2 regions of the Cupriavidus sp. CP313 genome follow, and region 2 is predicted to be linked to the other one. Evidence: predicted binding sites of a transcription regulator. Region 2 holds the regulator's gene; the other holds the start of a gene.
What was found. Region 2 encodes sigma-54, which starts transcription at its own class of promoters, with help from an activator protein. Its sites were predicted from a motif close to TGGCANGNAANCTGCTTT; they were not measured.
Positions count from the first base shown of each region.

Region 1 (4,391 bases), on a different contig from region 2:
GCGGGTGATGCAGACGATTCAGCCTTCAGGCAATGCCGGCACGCTGTCGTCCTTCAGGTCCACGCCCGAGCGGCCCAATGCCGCCGCGCCGCGCAGCAGGAAGGCCAGCCGGTCGGCGGCCTGCGCATACGGCAGGCCTTCGGGGCGCACGTTGGAGATGCAGTTGCGCTCGGCATCGGTGCGGCCCGTGCGCGGCGCATGGGTCAGGTAGATGCCAAGGCTGTCGGGCGAGCTCAGGCCCGGCCGTTCGCCGATCAGCATCACCACCTGGCGCGCGCCAAGCAGCTCGCCGATCTCGTCGCCCAGCGCCACCCGCGACTGCTCGGCCACCACCACCGGGCCGATGCGCCATGTCTGCGGCAAGCGCGGGCGGGTGGCATCGAGCAACGGCAGCGCGTGCGTCTGCGTGGCCAGCGCGGACAGGCCGTCGGCAACCACGAACACCACATCCGGCGCCTCGCCCGGCCGTGCCGCGGCCAGCCGCGCGCGGCTGGCATCGTCCAGGCACCGGCCCAGGTCGGGGCGCCGCAGGTAGTGCGCGCGGTCCGGCGCCGCGCTGTGCACGGCGAGGTTCTGTACCCCCGCCGCATCCAGCGCCGCGGTGACCGCGCCCACGTCCAGCGGCAGGTGCACCGCATCGCGCGCCTGCGCATGGGCCAGCCCGAAGGCCAGTACCGCATCGGTGGTCTGGCTGTGACCGGTACGGCCCAGCGCTACGCGCGCGCGCGTGAACTGGCGCAGGCGTTGCCACGGGTCGGCGTCGGCTTGCGGGTCCGCGGGAGGTGGGCGTCTGGCCGTCATCGGCTGCACCTTACAGGCTGTGGGCCATCTGCAGCAGCGGCTGGCGCGCGGCGGGCTCGAGCAGCCTGCCGCTGGCATCGGCAATGCCCATGCGCTGCAGCCAGGCCTCGAACTCCGGCGCGGGGCGCAGCCCCAGCACCTCGCGCAGGTACAGCGCATCGTGGAACGAGGTGCTCTGATAGTTCAGCATGATGTCGTCGGCGCCGGGCACGCCCATGATGAAATTGATGCCGGCCACGCCGAACAGCGTCAGCAGCGTGTCCATGTCGTCCTGGTCGGCCTCGGCATGGTTGGTGTAGCAGACGTCGCAGCCCATCGGCACACCCATCAGCTTGCCGCAGAAGTGGTCTTCCAGCCCGGCGCGGATGATCTGCTTGCCGTCGTACAGGTATTCGGGACCGATAAAGCCCACCACCGTATTGACCAGCAGCGGCGAGAACGCGCGCGCCACCGCGTAGGCGCGCGCCTCCATGGTCTGCTGGTCGACGCCGTGGTGCGCATTGGCCGACAGCGCGCTGCCCTGCCCGGTCTCGAAGTACATCAGGTTGTCGCCAACGGTGCCGCGCGCCAGCGCCTGCGCGGCGTCGTGCGCCTCGGCCAGCAGCGACAGGCTGATGCCGAAGGCCGCATTGGCGCGCTCGCTGCCGGCCACCGACTGGAACACCAGGTCCACCGGCGCGCCCTGCCCGATCGCGCGCAGGGTGTTGGTGACGTGGGTCAGCACGCAGGACTGCGTGGGAATGTCGAAGCGGCTGCGCAGCTCGTCGATCATGCGCAGCAGGGAGACGATGGTGCCCAGGTTGTCCGAAGCCGGGTTGACGCCGATGGTGGCATCGCCGCAGCCATAGAGCAGCCCGTCGATGATCGACGCGGCAATGCCCTTGGGATCGTCGGTCGGGTGGTTGGGCTGCAGCCGCACCGAAAGCCGGCCCGGCAGCCCCACCGTGCTGCGAAAGCGCGTGACCACCTGGCACTTGCGCGCCACCGCCACCAGGTCCTGGTTGCGCATCAGCTTGCTGACCGCGGCGGCCATCTCCGGGGTGATGCCCGGCGCCACCCGCGCCAGCGTGGCGCTGTCGGTTTCATGCAGCAGCAGCCAGTTGCGCAGGTCGCCCACGGTGGTGGCGCCGATGGCGGCAAAGGCTGCCCCATCGTGCCGGTCCAGGATCAGGCGCGTGACCTCGTCTTCCTCGTACGGCACCAGCGCCTCGGTCAGGAACTGCTTGAGCGGCACCTCTGCCAGCGCCAGCCGCGCGGCCATCCGCTCCTGCTCGCTGGCCGCGGCAACGCCCGCCAGCGCGTCGCCGGAGCGCGCCGGGCTGGCCCGGGCCAGCAGCGTGCGCAGGTCGGCAAAGACGTGGCGGTGGGTGCCGATGGTGTGGGTGTAGGCCATGCGTTCCGTTCCTGGGCTCTGGGGAAAACGATGACAGCGGTGCGCCGGGCGTCTTGCCGGGCACGATTCCCCCTAATATAGACAGCCTTTGCGTGTGCCGTTATGCCAACATCGCGTCAGCGCACACGGCCTGACTCAGGAACAACATCTGGATCAGCGAGAATTCAGAATAAATTTGAGCAAATTGCATGCCGGAGACCCCGATGAAAGACCCCGACCCGACCACCACCCCGCGCCTGCTGCCGGCCGCGTGGTACAGCGTCGGCACCGTCGCCTACCTGCTGACCGCCCTCGCGCTCTGGACCGTGCTCCACGCCAACCTGGTGGCGGCATTGCTGTCCGGGCTGCTGCTGTACTCGCTGGTGGACGTGCTGGCGCCGCGCCTGAAGCGCCTGCACCAGCGCCACGACGCCCTGGCCGTGGCCATCCTGTCGGCGCTGATCCTGCTGGGGCTGACGCTGGCGGGCTGGCTGCTGGTGCGCTTTGTCAGTGGCGAGGGCAATACCCTGGACGGGCTGCTCAACCATGTGGCCGACATCATCGACCGCTCGCGCGGGCAGATGCCGCCGTGGCTCAGCGATGCGCTGCCCAAGGGCGTGGACGAACTGGCCAACACGCTGATCGAGACGCTGCGCGAGCATGCCGCGATGGCGCAGAAGCTGGGCGCCGAGTTGCTGCGCACGCTGGTGCATATCCTGATCGGGCTGGTGATCGGCGCGATGGTGGCGCTGTACCGCGCGGTGGCGCGGCCCAACCGCCGGCCGCTGGCCGCGGCGCTGGTGGCGCGCGCACGCACGCTGCAGCAGGCGTTCTCGCAGTTCATCTTCGCGCAGATCCAGATCTCCACCATCAACACCATGCTGACGGCGATCTACCTGCTGCTGGTGCTGCCGCTCTTTGGCGTGCACCTGCCGCTGACCAAGACGCTGGTGGTGATCACCTTCGTGGCCGGGCTGCTGCCGGTGCTGGGCAACCTGATCTCGAACACGGCCATCGTGGTGGCCTCGCTGTCGGTGTCGCTGCCGATCGCGGTGGCGTCGCTGGTGTTCCTGGTGGTGATCCACAAGCTGGAGTACTTCCTGAACGCGCGCATCATCGGTGCGCGCATCCAGGCCGCGGCGTGGGAACTGCTGATGGTGATGCTGCTGATGGAAACGCTGTTCGGCATCCCGGGCGTGATCGCCGGGCCGATCTTCTATGCCTACCTGAAGCGGGAGCTGGCCGGCGCCGGGCTGATCTGAGTGCCGCGGCCGGCATGCCGCAGCGGTGGTAGGACCAATGCCTGTTCAGGCGCCGTCCTGCTCCACCCGGCTGCGCACGAAGTCGATATGGGTCTGCATGGCGGTGCGCGCCTCTTCCGGGCGGCGCGCGCAAATCGCATCGCACAGCGTGCGGTGCTGCAGCAACAGCAGGTCTGACGCGCCGTCGTCCTGTTCGCGCAGGCCGGTGCCGTTGATGGTGATGTGCTCGCGCAGCATGCCGATCACGCTGGTATGCAGATGCAGGAACATGGTGTTGTGCGAGGCCTGGGCGATGGCGTCATGCAACTGCGCATCGGCATCGGCCTCTGACTGCTTGTCGTCGGCGGCACGCGCGCGTTCCAGCTCAGCCATCAGGGTGCGGATCCGCTTCACATCGGCAGTATCCGCGCGCAGCGCCGCAAAATACGCGGTCGCGCCCTCCAGCACGCGGCGGAACTCCAGGATGTCGTCGCGCAGCGCGGGGTGGTCGGCCACCAGTTGGCCCCAGGGCGAGGCAATGCCGGCGCGCAGCTGGTCGGTGGCGTAGACCCCGGCACCGCGCCGGCTCTGCAGCAGGCCGCGCGCGGCCAGGCGCTGGATCGCCTCGCGCACGGTGTTGCGCGCCACCTCGTATTGCTCGGCCAGCACCCGCTCGGCCGGCAGCCGCGTGCCGGGCGGCCAGGTGCCGTCTAGCAGCGCGGTCTCGATCCGGCGCATGACCGACTCCACGCGTCCGCGGGTGCGCCCGTGCCTTGCTGCCGCTGCCGTCATGCCGTGTGTCCTCGCTCCTGAGCTTGCGCGGGTCGTCGGGCAGATTGGTCCAACCAATTTGTACCGCCGCGCGGAAGCGGGAATTATGCGCCGAAACGTGCGACCCCAGCACGTCCGGAGCGAGACATGAAGGATCGTCAGTACCCCACCGGCCCTGCCCCCGCGCAGGCCTACCTGTTTGCCAC
Region 1 covers NZ_JBSVZB010000025.1:59,953-64,343, forward strand. The annotation lists gene eutC (ethanolamine ammonia-lyase subunit EutC) at 19-801, opposite strand; gene ACW4E8_RS28645 (ethanolamine ammonia-lyase subunit EutB) at 812-2,194, opposite strand; gene ACW4E8_RS28650 (AI-2E family transporter) at 2,398-3,435, shown strand; gene ACW4E8_RS28655 (FadR/GntR family transcriptional regulator) at 3,481-4,206, opposite strand; gene ACW4E8_RS28660 ((Fe-S)-binding protein) at 4,333-4,391, shown strand, end outside.
Region 1: a site for sigma-54 is predicted at 2,371-2,388, ahead of ACW4E8_RS28645 (ethanolamine ammonia-lyase subunit EutB). Genes of this name have one in related genera too.

Region 2 (4,391 bases):
GTACAATTGCTCGGCAATGTACGCGGCACCATCATCACCGGGCCGTCCCCGGGCCGCGCGCCGGGGTCCTGATCCCGATCCCCGGCCCGGGGGCCGCGCACGCAGTGCCGGCATGCGCAGCCGGTCCGCACCAACCCGCACCAACGTACCCAGACGCCCTCAAGCAACCCCTGCCAACATGACTGCTTCCCTGACGACATCGTCCCGTCGACGCACCGCCCCGGCCCTGCTCGCCCTGGCCATGGCCTTCGGCCTGCTGGCCCAGCCCGCCCTGGCCGAGCGCGCGGACCGCGACAAGCCGATGGTGCTGGAGGCGGACAACGCCAGCTACGACGACGTCAAGCAGATCTATACGCTGACCGGCAACGTGGTGCTGACCAAGGGCACCATGATCCTGAAGTCAGACGCCGCCGAACTGCGCACCGACCCCGAGGGCTACCAGTTCGCGGTGGCCACCGCCAAGCCGGGCAAGCAGGCCTACATCCGGCAGAAGCGCGAAGGCGTCGACGAATACATCGACGGCTGGGGCGACCGCATCGAGTACGACGGCAAGCAAGAGTACTCCAAGCTGATCGGCAATGCCCGCATGGCGCGCCTGCAGGGCGCCAAGCAGGTCGACGAGATCCGCGGCGCGGTGCTGACCTACGACAGCCGCAAGGAGTTCTACACGGCCGCCGGCGGCGGTAGTGGCGACGCCACGGGCGCCAATCCGTCCGGCCGCGTGCGCGCGGTGCTGTCGCCGCGCCAGGACCAGAAGGCCGGCGCCACGGGCAACGGCGGCTCGCCGCTGGACCTGAAGCCGGCGCCCGCGCCTGCCAACAAACCCTGACGCCTGGCGCCGGCTTGCCTGCCCGCGCCAGAAACGCCTGAACGCCTGACTGTGCCTATGACCGATACCGCAACCATCGCCGACAAGCCTTCCGTCGAAGCCTCCGCCATCCTCCCCGGGGGCAGCACGCTGGTCGTGCGCCACCTGAAGAAGCGCTATGGCTCGCGCACGGTGGTCAAGGACGTCTCGCTCGACGTGAAGAGCGGCGAGGTGGTCGGCCTGCTCGGGCCCAACGGCGCGGGCAAGACCACGTCGTTCTACATGATCGTGGGCCTGGTGGCGCTGGACGAAGGCGATATCGTGCTCGACGGCGACCACATCAGCGGCCTGCCGATCCACGAGCGCGCGCGCATGGGGCTGTCGTACCTGCCGCAGGAAGCCTCGGTGTTCCGCAAGCTCAACGTCGAAGAAAACATCCGCGCGGTGCTGGAGCTTCAGGTGAACAACGGCAAGCCGCTGCCCAAGGCCGAGATCGAGCGCCGCCTGGATTCGCTGCTCGACGACCTGCAGATCGCGCACCTGCGCAACAACCCGGCGCTGTCGCTGTCGGGCGGCGAGCGCCGCCGCGTGGAAATCGCGCGCGCGCTGGCGTCGTCGCCGCGCTTCATCCTGCTGGACGAGCCCTTCGCCGGCGTGGACCCGATCGCCGTGGGCGAGATCCAGCGCATCGTCAGCTTCCTCAAGGCACGCAATATCGGCGTGCTGATCACCGACCACAACGTGCGCGAGACGCTCGGCATCTGCGACCACGCCTACATCATCAGCGAAGGCACGGTGCTGGCCGCGGGCCAGCCCGAGGAAATCATCGCCAATGACGCAGTGCGGCGCGTCTACCTGGGCGAGAACTTCCGCATGTGATGCAGCGGCCTGCCCTGGAGCGGCAGGCCTCTTCGCGGGCGCGCGTGGGCCCTCCCACAGCCAGCGGCGATCGGACCGCATAAGCGATAGCAATTTCCGTTCCAACAACGGATAGTTGCGCATAGAATAGGTCGCATGAAACCGTCGCTACAGCTCCGTCTTTCCCAGCATCTGGCCCTGACCCCGCAACTGCAGCAGTCAATCCGGCTGCTGCAGCTCTCTACGCTGGAACTGCAGCAAGAGGTCGAACAGGCGCTGACGGAAAACCCGCTGCTCGAGCGCGAGAACGACTGGATCGAAAGCCCGCTGCGCGTGGCGGCCGACGGCTCGGTCAACCTGCAGAGCGCACCGGCGCCCGCCCCGGCAGAGCCCCAGGGCAATGGCGAGGCCCGCGCCGACGGCGCGGGTGACGACGACAGCTATGGCGACAGCGGCAACGGCGACGACTATGGCAGCGGCGACTGGAGCCTGGACGACTTTGCCCGCCGCCCCCAGGGCGACGAGGACGAAAAAACGCCGATGCAGCTGCGCGAAGCCGAGCCCACGCTGCGCGAGTACCTGATGGAACAGCTCACGCCGCTGAAGGTCTCGGCGCGCGACAAGGGCCTGGCCATCTTCCTGATCGAATCGCTCGACGACGATGGCTACCTGAGCGCATCGCTTGAGGAGATCTGCACGGAGTTGCCGGAAGAACTCGAGTTCGAGATCGACGAAGTCCACGCGATCCTCACGCTGCTGCAGAGCTTCGACCCGCCCGGCGTGGGCGCGCGCAACGCCGCCGAGTGCCTGGCCCTGCAGTTGCGGCGCCTGACGCACCCGCAGCGCGAGCTGGCGCTGAACATCGTCACCAACCACCTGGAGTTGCTCGCAGTACGCGACTACACGCGGCTGAAGAAGGCGCTGCAGGTCGATGAAGTGGCGCTGAAGTCCGCACACGAACTGATCCGCTCGCTGGCGCCCTACCCCGGCCATGCATACAGCCGCCCGGAAGCCGACTTCGTGGTGCCGGACGTGTTCGTGCGCAAGGGTGGCGGCGGCTGGATCGCGCAGCTCAATCCGGATGTGATGCCGAGGCTGCGCATCAATGATATGTATGCACAAATCCTGCGTGGCGCGAAGGGTGAGTCCGGCACGGCCGGGCTGCAGCAGAAGCTGCAGGAGGCGCGCTGGCTGATCAAGAACATCCAGCAAAGGTTCGACACAATCCTGCGTGTCTCGCAGGCCATTGTCGAACGTCAAAAGAACTTTTTCAGTCACGGCGAAATCGCCATGCGCCCCTTGGTTTTGCGGGAGATTGCCGATACACTGGGTTTACACGAGTCAACCATCTCCCGGGTGACGACCAATAAATACATGGCAACGCCGATGGGTACTTTCGAACTGAAGTACTTCTTCGGCAGCCACGTGTCCACCGAAACCGGTGGCGCGGCTTCATCAACGGCCATCCGCGCCTTGATCAAGCAACTGATAGGAGCCGAAGACCCGAGGAATCCCCTTTCCGACAGTCGCATTGCCGAACTGCTGGGTGAGCAAGGCTTTGTTGTTGCGCGCCGCACTGTAGCCAAGTATCGCGAAGCCCTGAAGATCCCCGCAGTCAATCTCCGCAAGTCTTTGTAGCCGAGCCCACCGCCTGCCTGGTGAGGCTCTTTCAGAAGGAGAAGCGCTATGAACTTCAAGATCAGTGGACACCACCTGGACATCACGCCCCCTCTGCGTGAGTACGTGGAAACGAAGCTGGAGCGAATCGTCAGGCATTTCGATCAGGTCATTGGCGTTAGCGTGCTGCTCTCTGTCGACAACCACAAGGAAAAGGACCGGCGTCAGTACGCGGAAATCAATCTACATCTCAAGGGCAAGGACATCTTTGTCGAGGCGCATCACGAAGACCTATATGCAGCGATCGACGCACTCGTCGACAAGCTGGACCGTCAGGTGATCCGCTACAAGGATCGCGTGCAAGGCCACGACCGCGAAGCGGTCAAGTACCAGATGGCCGCAGCGCAAATGCAGCAATGACCGTGCCCGGCAGCCCCGCAGCGGGCTGCTGAATCAGGATTGAACAGGCAAGCCGCGCCACGAAGCGCGGCTTTTTTGCGCCCTCGCGTTCCGGGTTGCCGCCGGCATGCCGCGCCCGCACTGGCGGTGCGGCCCGGCTGTGGCGCCGGAGCCAACGCTTTTCACCCGAATGGGCAAGGGTGTTCGCAAGCGCTGCGCCAAGGTGTATGCTGCGCCATACAAAGAGAGGGAATCCTGGCCGCGCCCCGCATCGGTGCGCCGGCCCCCGGCCCGGAGGCACGATTGCATCACCATGTATCGTTCTGCACCGGCTTGCCCCGCTGCGCTGCACAATGCGGGGGTAGTCGCTGCTCTATAATGGGCCGGACGCCTCCGGCCAGGCCAACGGCAGCCCGGGGCCAGCCCACTGCCCGGCGGAACGATCCGCCCGCTAACTGAAATCCTGCGCATCGCCCATGAATCGTTTGGCCAAATTGCTGCCACCCGGCAACATCACCCTCGACGTCAGCGTCACCAGCAAGAAGCGTGTGTTCGAGCAGGCCGGGCTCCTCTTCGAGAACAACCATGGTGTGGCGCGCGCCATCGTGACGGACAACCTGTTCGCGCGCGAGTCGCTGGGATCGACCGGCCTGGGCGCCGGCGTGGCGATCCCGCACGGCCGCATCAAGGGCCTGAAGCAGCCGCTGGC
Region 2 covers NZ_JBSVZB010000002.1:273,810-278,200, forward strand. The annotation lists gene lptC (LPS export ABC transporter periplasmic protein LptC) at 1-72, shown strand, start outside; gene lptA (lipopolysaccharide transport periplasmic protein LptA) at 179-829, shown strand; gene lptB (LPS export ABC transporter ATP-binding protein) at 887-1,687, shown strand; gene ACW4E8_RS03500 (RNA polymerase factor sigma-54) at 1,823-3,304, shown strand; gene hpf (ribosome hibernation-promoting factor, HPF/YfiA family) at 3,353-3,703, shown strand; gene ptsN (PTS IIA-like nitrogen regulatory protein PtsN) at 4,159-4,391, shown strand, end outside.